2 regions of the Streptomyces sp. NPDC056479 genome follow, and region 1 is predicted to be linked to the other one. Evidence: riboswitches for the same ligand, from Rfam matches in the RefSeq annotation. Region 1 holds a riboswitch; the other holds the start of a gene.

Region 1 (7,464 bases):
CCGCCTTGTGTCTCCACCATCCGTCACACCCCACTATCTGTGCGGGGCCCTCCCGGACCCCCGTCGTCAGGAGCCGGCGCCCGGCCTGTCCACGAGTTCCACCTTGTCGACCGCGTTGCACCAGCGGCAGCGCACCGATTCGATCGTCTCACTGAGCACCTCACGCTCCTCGACCTTCGGCTCACCGGCCAGATCGAGGTGCATGTACTCCACGACCTTGGACGAGCGCGTCACGTCGAAACGCGTGAGGTTGCCGCAGAGGGTGCAGCGCCACCGCGTCGTGGCGGTCGGCAGGGGAACCGTCATCGTGACTGCGCTCTTTTCTTCCAGGCCTTCTATTGTCCGTGACGCGTCGTGCTCGGTGCGTGTGGCTCGTAACCCTACGGCCTGGCGGGTACTCGTCGCCCGTCCGTACCAGGCGGCGAGGCGCTCTGTGCGGCTGCGTCCCGTTACGTCATGCTCTGTATTCATGATCGGCAACTGGAGCGTGGCGCGTTTCGGAGCTCGGTTCGGCAGGGCGGGCCGATCGGTCCGTTCCGCCTTCGGCTCCTCCGCGCCGGTGACCTACGGGCTGATCGCCCTGTGCTGCCTGTTGTTCCTGGTGGGACCGGCGGCGGGGCTCAATCCGGTGTACGGCTCGGGCGAGGGACTGCTGACGGCGCAGCGGGCCTACTTCCACCACTGGGGCGTGGTGCCCGCGGAGCTGTTCGAGGGCTCGCCCCGGGCCGCCCTCACTCCCGCGACGGCCCTCTTCGTGCACGGCAGCTGGGTGCACCTGCTCGGCAACATGCTCTTCCTCTTTGTGTTCGGCGTGATGACCGAGGAACGGATGGGCCGCATCCAGTTCACTCTCTTCTACCTGGGCTGCGGCTATCTGGCCCTGCTGGGCTATGCCGCCGCCAACGACGACTCCACCCAGTCCCTGGTCGGCGCGTCGGGCGCGATCTCGGCCGTCCTCGGCGCTCTCCTGTTCCTCTTCCCCGGAGCGCGGGTGACAAGCCTGCTGCCGTTCCTGCTGTTCCTGCCGCTGCGCTTCCCTGCCTGGGTGGTACTGCCCTTCTGGGTGGCCCTCCAGTGGGTGGCCGCGGGTCGGGCGGCCCAGGGCCCGGGGGTGGCGTATCTGGCGCATCTGGTGGGCTTCGGGCTGGGCTTCGGCTACGCGTGGGCCCGGTTCGGGCGGCCGACTAGAGTGAAGGCCGCCCCAGCTCCGGCCCCCGAGGGAGAGAACCAGCCGTGATCACCGCGATCGTCCTGATCAAGACCAGCGTGGACCGGATCCCCGAGATCGCGGAGCGGATCGCTTCGCTGGAGAGCGTGACCGAGGTCTTCTCCGTCACCGGCACCTACGACCTGATCGCGATGGTGCGGGTGAAGGAGCACGAGGACCTGGCCGAGGTCATCCCCGGGCGGATCAGCAAGATCCCCGGCGTCGAGGGGACGGACACGCACGTGGCGTTCCGTACGTACTCCCAGCACGACATCGAGGCCGCTTTCGCCATCGGCCTGGACAGCTGAGGGTCCCGCGCTCACGCTCACTCGGATGAAGAGCGCACAGGTCGAGCATCTGTCGGCCGGCCTGGAGAACTGGGCGGACGTCCTCACCCGCGACCTCGGCGCTGCGGGCACCGTCTTGCACCTCGGCCCCGGCACCGGAGCCTCCGGCGGTCTGGGCGCGGGCCTCGCCGCCCTGGGCGCCCGCCTCCTCCCCCGCTTCGACGTCCTCCTGGACCACCTCGACCTCGACACCCGCCTCGCCCGCGCCGACCTGGTCGTCACCGCCGAAGGCGCCCTGGACCACCAGACGCCCAAGGGCAAGGTCCCGGCCGAGGTGGCCCGCCGGGCCAAGCTGTACGGCCGCCCGGTGCTCGTGCTGGCGGGCACGCTGGGCGAGGGCGCGCACGAGGTGCCCGGGGTCGACGCGTTCAGCGGCATCCTGCCGGCGCCGATGGCCCTGGCGGAGGCCCTGGTGCGGGCCTCCGAACTCCTCACGGACGCGACCGAACGCGCCCTGCGGATGATCCTGCTGGGCGCCCGGCTACCGGCTCACGCGGAGGTGTCCGGGACGCAACGGCCGTCCTCGGTGCGGTAGTTCCAGCGGGCGCCGTCCGTGACGAGCTCCCTCACGGCGTTCACGAACCGCTCGACGTGCTCGTCGGGCGTACCGGCCCCGAAGCTCACCCGGATCGCGTTGAGGGACTTCTCGCCCGGAGCGGCCTCGGGCGCACCGCACTCGCCCTGGGCCTGCGGGTCGCTGCCCAGCAGCGTCCGCACCAGCGGGTGGGCGCAGAACAGCCCGTCCCGCACCCCGATGCCGTACTCGGCGGAGAGGGCGGCGGCGAAGTGGGAGCTGTTCCAGCCCTCGACGACGAAGGAGATGACGCCGACGCGGGGGGCGTCGTCGCCGAAGAGCGAGAGGACCCGGACCTCGGGAACCTCGGCGAGGCCCGCACGCACCTTCTCGATCAGGTGCTGCTCACGGGCGACGAGTGTGTCGAAGCCGGCCTCGGTGAGGGCCTTGCAGGCGGAGGCGATGGAGTAGGCGCCGATGACGTTCGGGGAGCCGGCCTCGTGACGGGCGGCGCTCTCGTGCCAGTCGACGTCCACTCCCCCGTCCGCACGCCGGGTGACCTTGCGGCTGGCGCCGCCGCCCGCGAGGTACGGCTCGGCCTCGCGCAGCCAGTCGGCGCGGCCGGCGAGGACGCCGGAGCCGAAGGGGGCGTACAGCTTGTGCCCGGAGAAGGCGATCCAGTCGACGTCCAGATCACGGACGCTCACCGGGTGGTGCGGGGCGAGCTGGGCGGCGTCGAGCACGATCCGGGCGCCGTGGGCGTGGGCGGCGGCCGCCAGCTCCCGCACGGGCCACAGCTCGCCGGTGACGTTCGAGGCGCCGGTGACACAGACCAGGGCCGGGCCGTGGCCCCCTTCAATCGACACAGTACGGTCGGCGAGGGCGCGCTCCAGGGTCTCGACGGCCTGGCGGGGGGTGCGGGGCGCGTTGAGGTAGGTGACACGGGCGTCCCGCCAGGGCAGCAGGGAGGCGTGGTGCTCGGTCTCGAAGACGAAGACCTGGCAGTCGGCGGGAAGGGCGGCGGCCAGGAGGTTGAGCGAGTCGGTGGTGGACCGGGTGAAGACCAGCTGGTCGTCGGCTCGGCAGTCCAGGAACTCGACGACGGTCCTGCGGGCGTTCTCGAACAGGTCGGTGGAGAGCTGCGAGAGGTACCCGGCACCGCGGTGGACGCTGCCGTAGTACGGCGCGTAGGCGGCGACGTCGTCCCAGACGCGCTGGAGGGCGGGGGCGCTGGCGGCGTAGTCGAGCGCGGCATAGCTGACCTCGCCGCCCGTGACGAGCGGGACGGTGACATCACGGCCCAGAACGGGCAGCGGGGCACAAACGGACTGAACGGTGGCAGCGGTGGAGACAGACATGGCGAACTCCCGTGAGCGGCATGCGAGTTGAGGGCATGCGGAGAAGAGAAAAAGGGTGTGCGGAGGCGGGGCTCAGCGGCCCTATCGCATTCGCTTGCTCACGGAAGACTCCCTCGAACGACCAGGACCCCTGGTTTCGAGAGGGGCCCGCGCTTGCCGTAGACCTCGCTGCCTACGGCCTGGTCTTCACCCGGGGCACCCCGCCACGGACGGAGGGTTGCCGGACAGTCGGCCGGGGCCTCATGACTGTCACTCATGACCTGGTACAGGAACGTACGTGAAATGATCGTCGTCCCGCAACCCGTGTCCGGATCGCGGGACGACCTCACTGCCTAGCTGTTGCTCGCGGCGACCCAGCGGTCGAGCGTCCGCTTCGCCGCTCCCGAATCGATCGCCTCCGCCGCCTTCGCCATGCCGGCGCGGATCTGTTCCGTCAGCGGCCCGTCGCCCGGCTCCAGCGCCACCAGCGCCGCCGCCGCGTTCAGCAGTACGGCGTCCCGCACCGGCCCCGTCTCGCCATCCAGCAGGCGCCGGGCGACCTCGGCGTTGTAGGACGCGTCGGCACCGCGCAGCGCCTCCACCGGCACCAGTTCGATGCCGACGTCGCGCGGGTCGAAGGTCTCCTCGGTCACCTTGCCGTCGCGTACGACCCACACCCGGGAGGTGGCCGTGGTGGTGAGCTCGTCGAGGCCGTCGTCACCGCGGAACACCAGCGAGGAGTTGCCGCGCTCGGCGAAGACGCCCGCGACGATCGGTGCCATGCGCGGGTCCGCCACGCCGACCGCCTGCGCCTTCACCTTCGCCGGGTTGGTCAGCGGACCGAGCACGTTGAAGGTCGTCCGGATGCCCAACTGGCCGCGGGCCGCGGCCACATGCCGCAGCGACGGATGGAACTTCACCGCGAAGCAGAAGGTGATCCCGGCCTGCTCGGCGACCTCGGCCACCCGCCCGACCGGCAGTTCCAGATTGACGCCGAGCTTCTCCAGCACGTCCGAGGCACCCGACGCCGACGAGGCCGCCCGGTTGCCGTGCTTGACGACCTTCGCGCCCGTGCCGGCGATGACGATCGCCGACATGGTGGAGATGTTGACGGTCTTCGCGCCGTCGCCGCCGGTGCCGACGATGTCGACGGTCCGCCCCGGCACCTCGATCACGTTCGCGTGCTCGTACATCGTCCGGACGAGCCCGGTGATCTCCTGAACCGTCTCGCCCTTGGCGCGCAGTGCCACGACGAAGCCGGCGATCTGCGCGTCCGTCGCCTCGCCGCGCATGATCAGGTCCATCGCCCACGCGGTGTCGTCGGCGGCCAGGTCGGAGCCGTTCAGCAGACCGTTCAGCAGCAGGGGCCAGGAGCGGGCCGCCGCGGTGTCGCCTCCGGCGGGGGTCACAGCGCTCATAAGCCGCTCCAGGGTCAGATGTCCCGCACTGCGGGACATGAGTCTCAACGAGGTCCACCCTATCCAGCCGCGGGGCACGGCGAAGGGCCCCGTCCGTACAACGGACGGGGCCCTCAACCGTGGCGTGGCAGGCGATCAGTGGTGGCCGTGGCCGCTCGTGATCTCCTTGTACTCCTCGACGGTCGGCTTGGGGATCTGGCCGTCCTCGCTGAAGTACGACTTGCTGAGCTTGGCGCGCAGCTTCTCGGAGCCCTTCACCTTGCGCTCGACGCCGTTCTCGTCGACCGTCGGGCCGATCTCGGCCGGCTGGTACTGCTCGTGCGCGGTGAGCGTGTACAGCGCGTCCTGGCTGAGCGGCTCGTGGACCTCGATGAACTCACCGTGCGGCAGGCGCTTGATGATGCCGGACTCACGGCCGTGCAGCACCTTGTCCTTGTCCCGGCGCTGCAGGCCGAGGCAGATCCGCTTGGTGACGATGAACGCGATGACCGGTCCGGCGAAGAACCCGATCCGGACGAACCAGGTGACCGCGTTGATCGACAGGTGGAAGTGGGTGGCCCACAGGTCGTTGCCACCGCCGACCAGGCCGATCATGTACACCGTGACCCAGGCGACGCCGAACGCGGTACGCGTCGGGGCGTTGCGCGGGCGGTCCAGGATGTGGTGCTCGCGCTTGTCGCCGGTGACCCAGGACTCGATGAACGGGTAGACCGCGATCGCCATCAGCACCAGGCCGAAGAGCACCAGCGGGATGAACACGCCCAGGACGAGCGTGTGACCCCAGAAGTTGACCTCCCAGCCCGGCATGTACCGGACCAGACCCTCGGCGAAGCCCATGTACCAGTCGGGCTGGGCGCCCGTGGACACCTGGTCCGGCCGGTAGGGGCCCATGGCCCAGATCGGGTTGATCTGCGCGATCGCCGCGATCACCGCGATGACACCGAAGACCAGGAAGAAGAAGCCTCCGGCCTTGGCCATGTAGACCGGCAGCAGCGGCATGCCGACGACGTTCTTGTTGGTCTTTCCGGGGCCCGCGAACTGCGTGTGCTTGTGGTAGAAGACCAGGATCAGGTGGCCGACCACCAGGCCGAGCATGATGCCCGGCAGCAGCAGGATGTGGATCGAGTAGAAGCGGGCCACGAAGTCGACGCCCGGGAACTCGCCGCCGAAGAGGAAGAACGAGATGTACGTGCCGACGATCGGCATGGACAGGATCGCGCCCTCGGTGAAGCGGACACCGGTGCCGGAGAGCAGGTCGTCCGGGAGCGAGTAGCCGGTGAACCCGGTGAACATGCCCAGGACGAACAGCAGGAAGCCGAACAGCCAGTTGATCTCACGCGGCTTGCGGAACGCGCCCGTGAAGAACACACGCATCATGTGCACGAACATGCCGGCGAGGAAGATCAGCGCCGCCCAGTGGTGGATCTGCCGGACGAGCAGACCGCCGCGCACGTCGAAGGAGATGTGCAGCGTCGAGCTGAACGCCTCCGACATCAGCTGTCCCTGCAGCGGGACGTAGCTGCCGTGGTACTCCACCTCGTTCATCGACGGGTGGAAGAACAGCGTCAGATACACACCCGTGAGGATGATGATGATGAAGCTGTAGAGGCAGACCTCACCCAACATGAACGACCAGTGGTCGGGGAAGATCTTGCGCATGTTGGTCTTGGCCAGGGAGTAGATCCCCAGCCGGCCGTCCGCCCAGTCGGCGACGCGCTCGCCGGCCGGTGCCTTCCCGCGCGAGCGGGACTCGGTGGTCTCAGTGGTGCTCATCCGCGCTCCCAGAATGCAGGACCGACGGGCTCATCGAAGTCGCCGAGCGCCTCGAGGTAGCCCTCGTCGTTCACGCCGATGCGCAGCTGCGGCAGGGCGTGCCCGGCCGGGCCGAAGATCACTCGGGCACCGTCGGCGAGGTCGAAGGTGGACTGGTGGCAGGGGCAGAGCACGTGGTGCGTCTGCTGCTCGTACAGGGAGATCGGGCAACCGACGTGGGTGCAGATCTTCGAGTACGCGACGATGCCCTGGTAGGACCAGTCGAGCTCTTGCTTGTCCTTGATGTCGTCGGGCTGGAGCCGGACGATCATCAGGGCGGCCTTGGCGATCTCGTTCTGGAAGTCGTGGTCGTGCTCCTCGAGGCCCTCCGGCTTGGCGAAGGTGAGGGAGCCGACCGCGACGTCCGAGGGACGCAGCGGCTCGTTGGTGTTCATGTTGACGAGCAGCTTGCCCTTGGACCACAGCGTGTGGCGCAGCTTGGTCCCGGGCAGCGGGCCGAGGTCACGCAGCAGGACGACGCCGGAGAGCGGGAACAGGGCCAGCGCGCCGAACATCGTGTTGCGGATCAGCTTGCGGCGACCCAGCGCGGACTCCTTGGCGCCCTGCTTGAAGTCGGCCATGACCTTGGCCTTGACCTCGGGCTCCGCCGCGATCGCGTGCCGGTCGTCCGCGACCTCCGCGTCGGACATCAGGGTGCGGGCCCAGTGGACCGCGCCCGCGCCGATGCAGAACAGCGCCGCGCCGAGGGTCAGACCCAGCGCGAAGTTCAGCGCGTTGAGGTGACCGATCGGGAAGACGAAGATCGACTTGTCGTGCGGGATCGCGACGTACGAGGCGATGAAGCCGACGGTGGCCAGCATCGACAGGG
Region 2 (7,464 bases), on a different contig from region 1:
TGGAGTTGGCGATCAGGATGTACGGGTCGTCGAGCGACGCCTCCATCCGCTCCATGTCGGTGGCGAAGTACGCCGAGATGTAGCCCTTGTCGAAGCGCATACCCTCGGTGAGCTCCAGCTCCAGACCGAAGGTCTGGGACTCCTCGACGGTGATGACGCCTTCCTTGCCGACCTTGTCCATCGCCTCGGCGATGAGCTCGCCGATCTGGGTGTCGGCGGCGGAGATGGAGGCCGTGGAGGCGATCTGCTCCTTGGTCTCGACGTCCTTCGCCTGCTCGAGCAGGGCGGCGGAGACGGCCTCGACGGCGCGCTCGATACCGCGCTTGAGGGCCATCGGGTTGGCGCCGGCGGCTACGTTGCGCAGGCCTTCCTTCACGAGGGCCTGGGCGAGAACGGTCGCCGTGGTCGTACCGTCACCGGCGACGTCGTCCGTCTTCTTGGCGACTTCCTTGACCAGCTCGGCGCCGATCTTCTCGTACGGGTCCTCGAGCTCGATCTCCTTGGCGATGGAGACACCATCGTTGGTGATCGTGGGGGCGCCCCACTTCTTCTCGAGGACGACGTTGCGGCCCTTGGGGCCGAGCGTCACCTTCACGGCGTCCGCGAGCTGGTTCATGCCGCGCTCGAGGCCGCGCCGCGCCTCCTCGTCGAACGCGATGATCTTGGCCATGTGAAGTGGTCCCTCCAGGACTGGGGGTGATTCCTTCGGACCGCGCCCGCGCCCGCGACGGACGGCTCGCATGCCTTGTGGTTCCTTGCCCCACCCGGCCTGCGGGCCTCACCGACCCGGTCCTTCGTTGTCACTCTCACCTTCAGAGTGCTAACGCAATGATTAGCACTCGACCCATGAGAGTGCAAGGCGCGCTCGCGAAGCGGGCGCTCGTTGAGGGGTGGTGGTCGGGTGGCGGGTGGGAGCAAGCGGCTCTCAGGGATCGAGCCGGGCACTGCGCCCGGACGTGGACAGGTCCCGAGCACGGCGAAGGGCCCGCACCCCTGGAGGTGCGGGCCCTTCGAAGAAGAACGTCGCTGCTTTAAGTCGACGCGTGCTTCAGCCGGTCGCCAGTCGGACCATGTCCGCCTGCGGCCCCTTCTGACCCTGCGAGATCTCGAAATCGACTCGCTGGCCCTCTTCCAGGGTGCGGTACCCGTCCATCTGGATCGCGCTGTAGTGGACGAAAACATCCGCACCACCGTCGACCGCGATGAAGCCGTACCCCTTCTCCGCGTTGAACCACTTGACGGTGCCCTGAGCCATGCCTAACTCCCCTATTACTGGCCCTTGCACAGATCCACACTTCGCGGATCCGGGTCAGACCTCACCCCCCATCGGTCGGGGGCGTGCGCCGGAACGCGTCGACCGCGGCTGAATGTATCTGCCCAACTGCCGTCTGCAACAGGTCAATCGGACGAGAAATCCGGGCACGACCGGTCGGGAATGTGGGGACAATTCCGCTGACTTCAGGTCAAGTCGGACCCGGCATACGGAACAAAAGCCGCAAAAAACCCGCACACTTTGGCTACTTCTTGTCGGGCTTACGGCAGAAATCAAGGGCAACCGACTCGGAGATCGGCGGCACGTTCCCCAACTGTACCTCGCTCAACCACACAGAATTGCCCCCTCCGCTTCTCTCACGGAGGGGGCAATTCGATGAACTCTCAGTAACCTGAGTTACCGAAGGTAATGATCGGTCATTCGGTCAGCCTCGGTCAGCCGCCGGCGACGGCCGGGATGATGGAAACGCCCGCACCGTCGGGAGTGGCCGTCTCCAGCCCCTGCTCGAAACGCACGTCGTCGTCATTGACGTACACATTGACGAACCGACGCAGCTTGCCCTGGTCGTCGAGAACCCGGGCGGCGATCCCGGTGTGGTTCTTCTCCAGGTCGGCGATGACCTCGCCGAGGGTGGCGCCTTCGGCGGCGACCTCGGCCTGGCCACCCGTGTAGGTGCGCAGGATGGTGGGGATGCGGACGTTGACGCTCATACGGTGTGACCTCCGGTCAGTGTGCAGGTTCGGTGGGACAGGCGTCTCAGACGAGACCGGCCTCGCGGAACGAGTCCAGGTTGGGACGAATCGTCGCAGTCAGCCCCGTACCGGCCACCGCGTCCAACGTCTTCAGCCCATCGCCGGTGTTGAGCACGACGGTCGTGAGACTCGGGTCCAGCACACCGTTCTCGATCAGCTTCTGCGTCACACCCACGGTCACTCCACCGGCGGTCTCCGCGAAGATCCCCTCGGTCCGGGCGAGCAGCCGAATCGCGTCGACGACCTGCTCGTCCGTCACGTCCTCCACGAAACCACCCGTGCGGCGGGCGATGTCCAGGACGTACGGACCGTCGGCCGGGTTGCCGATCGCCAGCGACTTGGCGATGGTGTTCGGCTTCTGGGGGCGGACCACGTCGTGGCCGGCCTTGAACGCCGTCGACACCGGCGAGCAGCCCTCGGCCTGCGCACCGAAGATCTTGTACGGCTTGTCCTCGACGAGCCCGAGCTTGATCAGCTCCTGGAGCCCCTTGTCGATCTTCGTGAGCTGCGAGCCCGAGGCGATCGGCACGACCAGCTGGTCGGGGAGCTGCCAGCCGAGCTGCTCGCAGATCTCGTACGCCAGGGTCTTGGAGCCCTCGGCGTAGTACGGCCGCAGGTTGACGTTGACGAAGCCCCAGCCCTCGCCGGCCGGGTCGCCGATCAGCTCGGAGCAGAAACGGTTCACGTCGTCGTAGTTGCCCTCGATGCCGACGAGCTCGCCGCCGTAGACCGCGGCCATGACGACCTTGCCCTGCTCGAGGTCGTGCGGGATGAACACACAGGACCGGAAGCCGGCGCGGGCCGCGGCGGCGCCCACCGCACCGGCGAGGTTGCCGGTGGATGAGCAGGAGAGGGTGGTGAAGTTGAAGGCGCGCGCGGCCTCGATGGCCTGAGCGACCACGCGGTCCTTGAAGGAGTGCGTCGGGTTGCCGGAGTCGTCCTTGACGAACAGCTTGCCGGCGTCGACGCCGAGCTCGGCTCCGAGGTTGTCGGCCTGGACGAGCTTGGTCCACCCGGGGTTGATGTTCGGCTTGGTCGCCACGTCGGCCGGGACGGGCAGCAGGGGCGCATAGCGCCAGATGTTCGCGGGGCCCGCTTCGATCCGCTTGCGGAGCTCCTCGGCGTCATAGGCCGAGAAGTCGTACGCGATCTCCAGCGGGCCGAAACACTCCTCGCACGCGAAGACCGGGCCGAGAGGGACCCGGTGACCGCACTCGCGGCAGGACAGCGCCGCGGCGGGACCGAGGTCTACGGTGGAGTCGGTGGTGCTTGCAACAGTCTGCACAGCCATGTGAGGCGAGGCCCTTTCTCCTCATCTTCCTCACGACGCATCTCGTCGTGAGACGGATTTGGCACCTTCCCTAGCCGGGAGCCTCGCGGAGACGATCAACGGTGACGATCGACGCTGATCTACGAGAACCGACTGGAGGGTTGCCGGGGCTTCATCGGGCCGTATCCCTCTGCCCCTCTGGATGAGCGGTATTCGGTTGTGGACGACGGTCGACCTCGGACATGCGATGGTCATCCGCGTTGTTCAAGACTGTAACCGAACGCCAGGACAGTTGAGAGAGCCGTCCGAACCGCGAGATGACTGCGATGATTCTGCCGCTGACGCGACGGGCACGCATCCCGACAGTGAGGAGCCGCCGACCGTGCTGGAAGAAGTCGACCGCTGGCTGAACAGCCGCTCCTGGTCCGTTGCCGATCGCCCGCTGCACCAGATCCTGGCCGCCAAGCAGCGTACGGGTCAGTCGGTCTCCGTGGTGCTGCCCGCACTCAACGAGGAGGAGACGGTCGGCGACATCGTCGCGATCATCGCCCATGACCTGGTCCGGCAGGTTCCGCTGGTCGACGAGATCGTCGTCGTCGACTCGGGATCCACCGACCGCACCTCCGAGGTGGCCGCCGCGGCGGGCGCTCGGGTGGTGCACCGGGACGAGATCCTCCCGCACCTCCCGGCCGTCCCCGGCAAGGGCGAGGTGCTCTGGCGCTCCCTGCTCGTGACGAGCGGGGACATCGTCTGCTTCATCGACGCCGACCTCAGGGAGTTCTCCTCCGACTTCGTCTCGGGCATCGTCGGCCCGCTGCTCACCGACCCCGGCGTGGATCTGGTCAAGGCGATGTACGACCGCCCGCTCGGCTCGGCGGCCGGACAGGGCGGCCGGGTGACCGAGCTCATGGCGCGCCCGCTGCTGAACATGCACTGGCCGCAGCTCGCCGGTTTCGTGCAGCCGCTGGGCGGCGAGTACGCGGCACGCAGGTCGCTGCTGGAGCAGCTGCCGTTCCCCGTCGGATACGGCGTCGAGCTGGGCATGCTGGTCGACGCCCTGCATCTGGTGGGCCTGGACGCGCTGGCCCAGGTGGACGTGGGGGTGCGCAAGCACCGCCACCAGGACGGACAGGCCCTGGGCCGGATGTCCGCCGCGATCTACCGCACGGCCCAGCTGAGGCTGGCCCGCGGGCATCTGGTCCGGCCTTCGCTGACCCAGTTCGAGCGCGGCGAGGACGGGTTCGAGCCACGTACGTACTCCGTGGACACGGAGGAACGGCCGCCGATGGTGGAGATCGCCGAGTATGCGACGCGGAAGGTCGCGTAAACGCCGGAAACCGGCCGTATACAGGGGGTACAAGTGCCGCCCACTGAGCGGAACCGTACGTTTGAGCGTTTCCGGGCCGGGCTAGGTTGAGGCGTATGGCTTCCACTCAGGGTGCTGCCAAGGTGCTCGTCGCGTCGAACCGCGGCCCGGTCTCGTACGAGGTGCGCGACGACGGCTCGCTGCACTCCAAGAGGGGCGGCGGCGGAGTCGTCTCCGGGCTGTCGGCGATCGGGCCGGAGGCGGGCGCCCTGTGGGTGTGCTCGGCGCTGTCCGACGGGGACCGGGAGGCGGTGCGGCGCGGGGTCGGCGAGGACGGCGTGCTGATGCTGGACATCCCGGCCGGCGTGCACGCCGACGCGTACAACGGCATCGCGAACTCGGTCCTGTGGTTCGTCCACCACATGCTGTACCAGACACCGCTGGAGCCGGTCTTCGACGCGGAGTTCCGGCGCCAGTGGGCCTCGTACGAGACCTACAACCGCGCCTTCGCCGAGGCGCTGGCCGGGCGGGCGGGGCCGGGGGCGGCGGTGTTGGTGCAGGACTATCACCTGACGCTGGTGCCGGGGATGCTGCGCGAGCTGCGCCCTGACCTGCGGATCGGTCACTTCTCGCACACGCCGTGGGCGCCGCCCGAGTACTTCCGGATGCTGCCCGGCGACATCGCGGGCCAGGTGCTGCGCGGGATGCTCGGCGCGGATCGGCTGGGGTTCCTCACCCGGCGCTGGGCGGACGCGTTCGAGGCGTGCTGCGCGGACATCGCCGGCGGGCTCGGGGGCACCCGGGTCGGGGTGCACGGGCTGGGGGCGGACGCGGACTTCCTGCGGGCGCGTTCGCACGAGACGGATGTCGCCGAGCGGATGGCCGTGCTGCGCCGCGAGATCGGCACGACCGCGGACGGGGCGGCCCGCAGGACGATCGTGCGGGTCGACCGGACCGAGCTGTCCAAGAACATCGTGCGCGGCCTGCTGGCGTACCGGCAGCTGCTCGACGACCACCCCGAGTGGCGCGAGCGGGTGGTGCACGTGGCCTTCGCCTACCCCTCGCGGCAGGACCTGGCGGTGTACCGCGCCTACACGGCCGAGGTCCAGCGGCTGGCGGAGGAGATCAACTCCCGGTACGGGACGCCGGGTTGGACCCCGATCGTGCTCCACGTCAAGGACGACTTCGCCCGCTCGCTGGCCGCGTACCGGCTGGCGGACGTGGCGCTGGTCAACCCCATCCGGGACGGCATGAACCTGGTCGCGAAGGAGGTGCCGGTCGTCTCCGACGAGGGCTGCGCGCTGGTGCTGTCCCGGGAGGCGGGGGCCTTCGAGGAACTCGGCGAGGACGCGTACGCCGTCAATCCTTACGACGTGATCGACACCGCTCGGGCGCTGCACGAGGCGTTGACCATGCGGCCGGAGGAGCGGGCGGAGCGGTCGAAGCGGCTGGCGGCGGCAGCGACCGCGCTGCCGCCGGCGCAGTGGTTCCTGGACCAGTTGCGTGCCCTGGAGGAGGGGACGCCGGGTCAGCCCGGCCCGGCGGCCTGAGCCGCGAGCCCTCGCAGCAGCCGTACGACACCCTCCGGGCCGTCGACCACGATGTCCGCCTGCTTCGACAGCTCGGTGACCTCCTCGCTGCCGCTGCACACCAGCAGACCCGGGGTGCCGTCGGAGCGGAGTCGGTCGACGGCGGCGTAGGCGGGGAGGTCGCCGAGGTCGTCGCCGGCGTAGAGGACGGACTCGGCGCCGAGTTCCCGGACGTATTCGCGGAGCGCCACGCCCTTGTCCATGCCCGGCGGGCGGAGTTCGAGGACCATACGGCCGGGTTCGACGATCAGGCCGTTGCGGGCGGCGAGGTCGGTGAGGGGTTCGCGGAGGGCGTCGAAGGTGCCTTGCGGGTCTTTCCCGCGTCGTGTGTGCACGGCGATGGCGTGGCCCTTGTCCTCGGTCCAGGTGCCGTGCCCGTCGAGCAGCCCGGGCAGTGCGGCCCGGACGGCGGCCACGCCGGGGTGGGGGTCGGGTGCGGTGACCTCACCGCTGACGGCGTCCCAGCGCTCGGCGCCGTAGTGCCCGAGCACGACGAGGTGCTCCAGGCCCGGGACCCCGGCGAATCCGCCGTACCGCACGGCGACGTCGGCCGGGCGGCCGGTGACCACCGCGACGGCGGCGACCTTCGGGGCGAGTGCCGCGAGCGCGGGCAGGGCGTCGGGGTGCGCCCGTGCCTTCTCCGGGTCCGGCACGATCGGGGCGAGCGTCCCGTCGAAGTCCAGCGCGATCAGGGCACGGGCGGGGCGCGCGAGGATGGCGGCGAGTCCGTCGCGGCCGGGTCCGGTCGAAGGGGTGGGCAGAGCGTCCGCGGGGTCGGTCAGATCCTTGTGACTGGCCATACGTCGACCCTATCCAGCGGGGCCCGAATGAACCGCGCGGCACGGAGGGTTCCAGCCCTCCGTCAGCGCTCCCCCCGCCGGGTCTCCCGCACCCGTCGCAGCCGATTCACCGTCACGGGGTCGTCGGCCAGTGCCCTCGGGTCGTCCAGCAGGGCGTTCAGCAGCTGGTAGTAGCGGACGGGGGCCAGGCCGAGCTCCTCGCGTATCGCCCGCTCCTTGGCGCCGGGGCCCGCAAAGCCCCGGCGCTCCAGAGCGAGGATGGCCCGCTCGCGGTCGGCGAGCGCGGCGGTGGGGTCGGGCGGGTCCTGGGTCATGGCTCGCACCGTAACCCCCACCACCGACAACCGGACCACCGGCGACCGGCTACTCCGCGCTCTCCGCCCGCGTGGCCGTCGACTGCAGCTGCCCCAGAATCGCCGCCGGGCTGCCCCCGGAGGACACGGCCTTACCGATCCGCTGCTTGACGTCCGCACT

What was found. Region 1 has a riboswitch for S-adenosylmethionine ahead of ACFQ6S_RS31320 (aminotransferase class V-fold PLP-dependent enzyme). Riboswitches for the same ligand answer to the same signal wherever they lie in the genome.
Region 2: it holds a riboswitch for S-adenosylmethionine, as region 1 does, so the genes downstream of both, thrC (threonine synthase) here and ACFQ6S_RS31320 (aminotransferase class V-fold PLP-dependent enzyme) in region 1, are expected to answer to the same signal.

The regions. Positions count from the first base shown of each region.
Region 1 covers NZ_JBHTRZ010000008.1:500,381-507,844, forward strand. Annotated here, with positions in the region: gene ACFQ6S_RS31295 (NYN domain-containing protein) at 1-20, opposite strand, end outside; gene ACFQ6S_RS31300 (hypothetical protein) at 67-306, opposite strand; gene ACFQ6S_RS31305 (rhomboid family intramembrane serine protease) at 470-1,237, shown strand; gene ACFQ6S_RS31310 (Lrp/AsnC ligand binding domain-containing protein) at 1,234-1,515, shown strand; partial or broken gene ACFQ6S_RS31315 (glycerate kinase) at 1,550-2,089, shown strand; gene ACFQ6S_RS31320 (aminotransferase class V-fold PLP-dependent enzyme) at 2,044-3,426, opposite strand; SAM riboswitch class IV at 3,571-3,687, opposite strand; gene trpD (anthranilate phosphoribosyltransferase) at 3,759-4,823, opposite strand; gene ACFQ6S_RS31330 (cytochrome bc complex cytochrome b subunit) at 4,959-6,596, opposite strand; gene ACFQ6S_RS31335 (Rieske 2Fe-2S domain-containing protein) at 6,593-7,464, opposite strand, start outside.
Region 2 covers NZ_JBHTRZ010000006.1:470,869-478,332, forward strand. Annotated here, with positions in the region: gene groL (chaperonin GroEL) at 1-670, opposite strand, end outside; gene ACFQ6S_RS25575 (cold-shock protein) at 1,049-1,255, opposite strand; gene ACFQ6S_RS25580 (ubiquitin-like small modifier protein 1) at 1,708-1,983, opposite strand; gene thrC (threonine synthase) at 2,030-3,316, opposite strand; SAM riboswitch class I at 3,335-3,504, opposite strand; gene ACFQ6S_RS25590 (glucosyl-3-phosphoglycerate synthase) at 3,678-4,622, shown strand; gene ACFQ6S_RS25595 (trehalose-6-phosphate synthase) at 4,718-6,151, shown strand; gene otsB (trehalose-phosphatase) at 6,130-6,990, opposite strand; gene ACFQ6S_RS25605 (DUF3263 domain-containing protein) at 7,053-7,304, opposite strand; gene ACFQ6S_RS25610 (ABC transporter substrate-binding protein) at 7,354-7,464, opposite strand, start outside.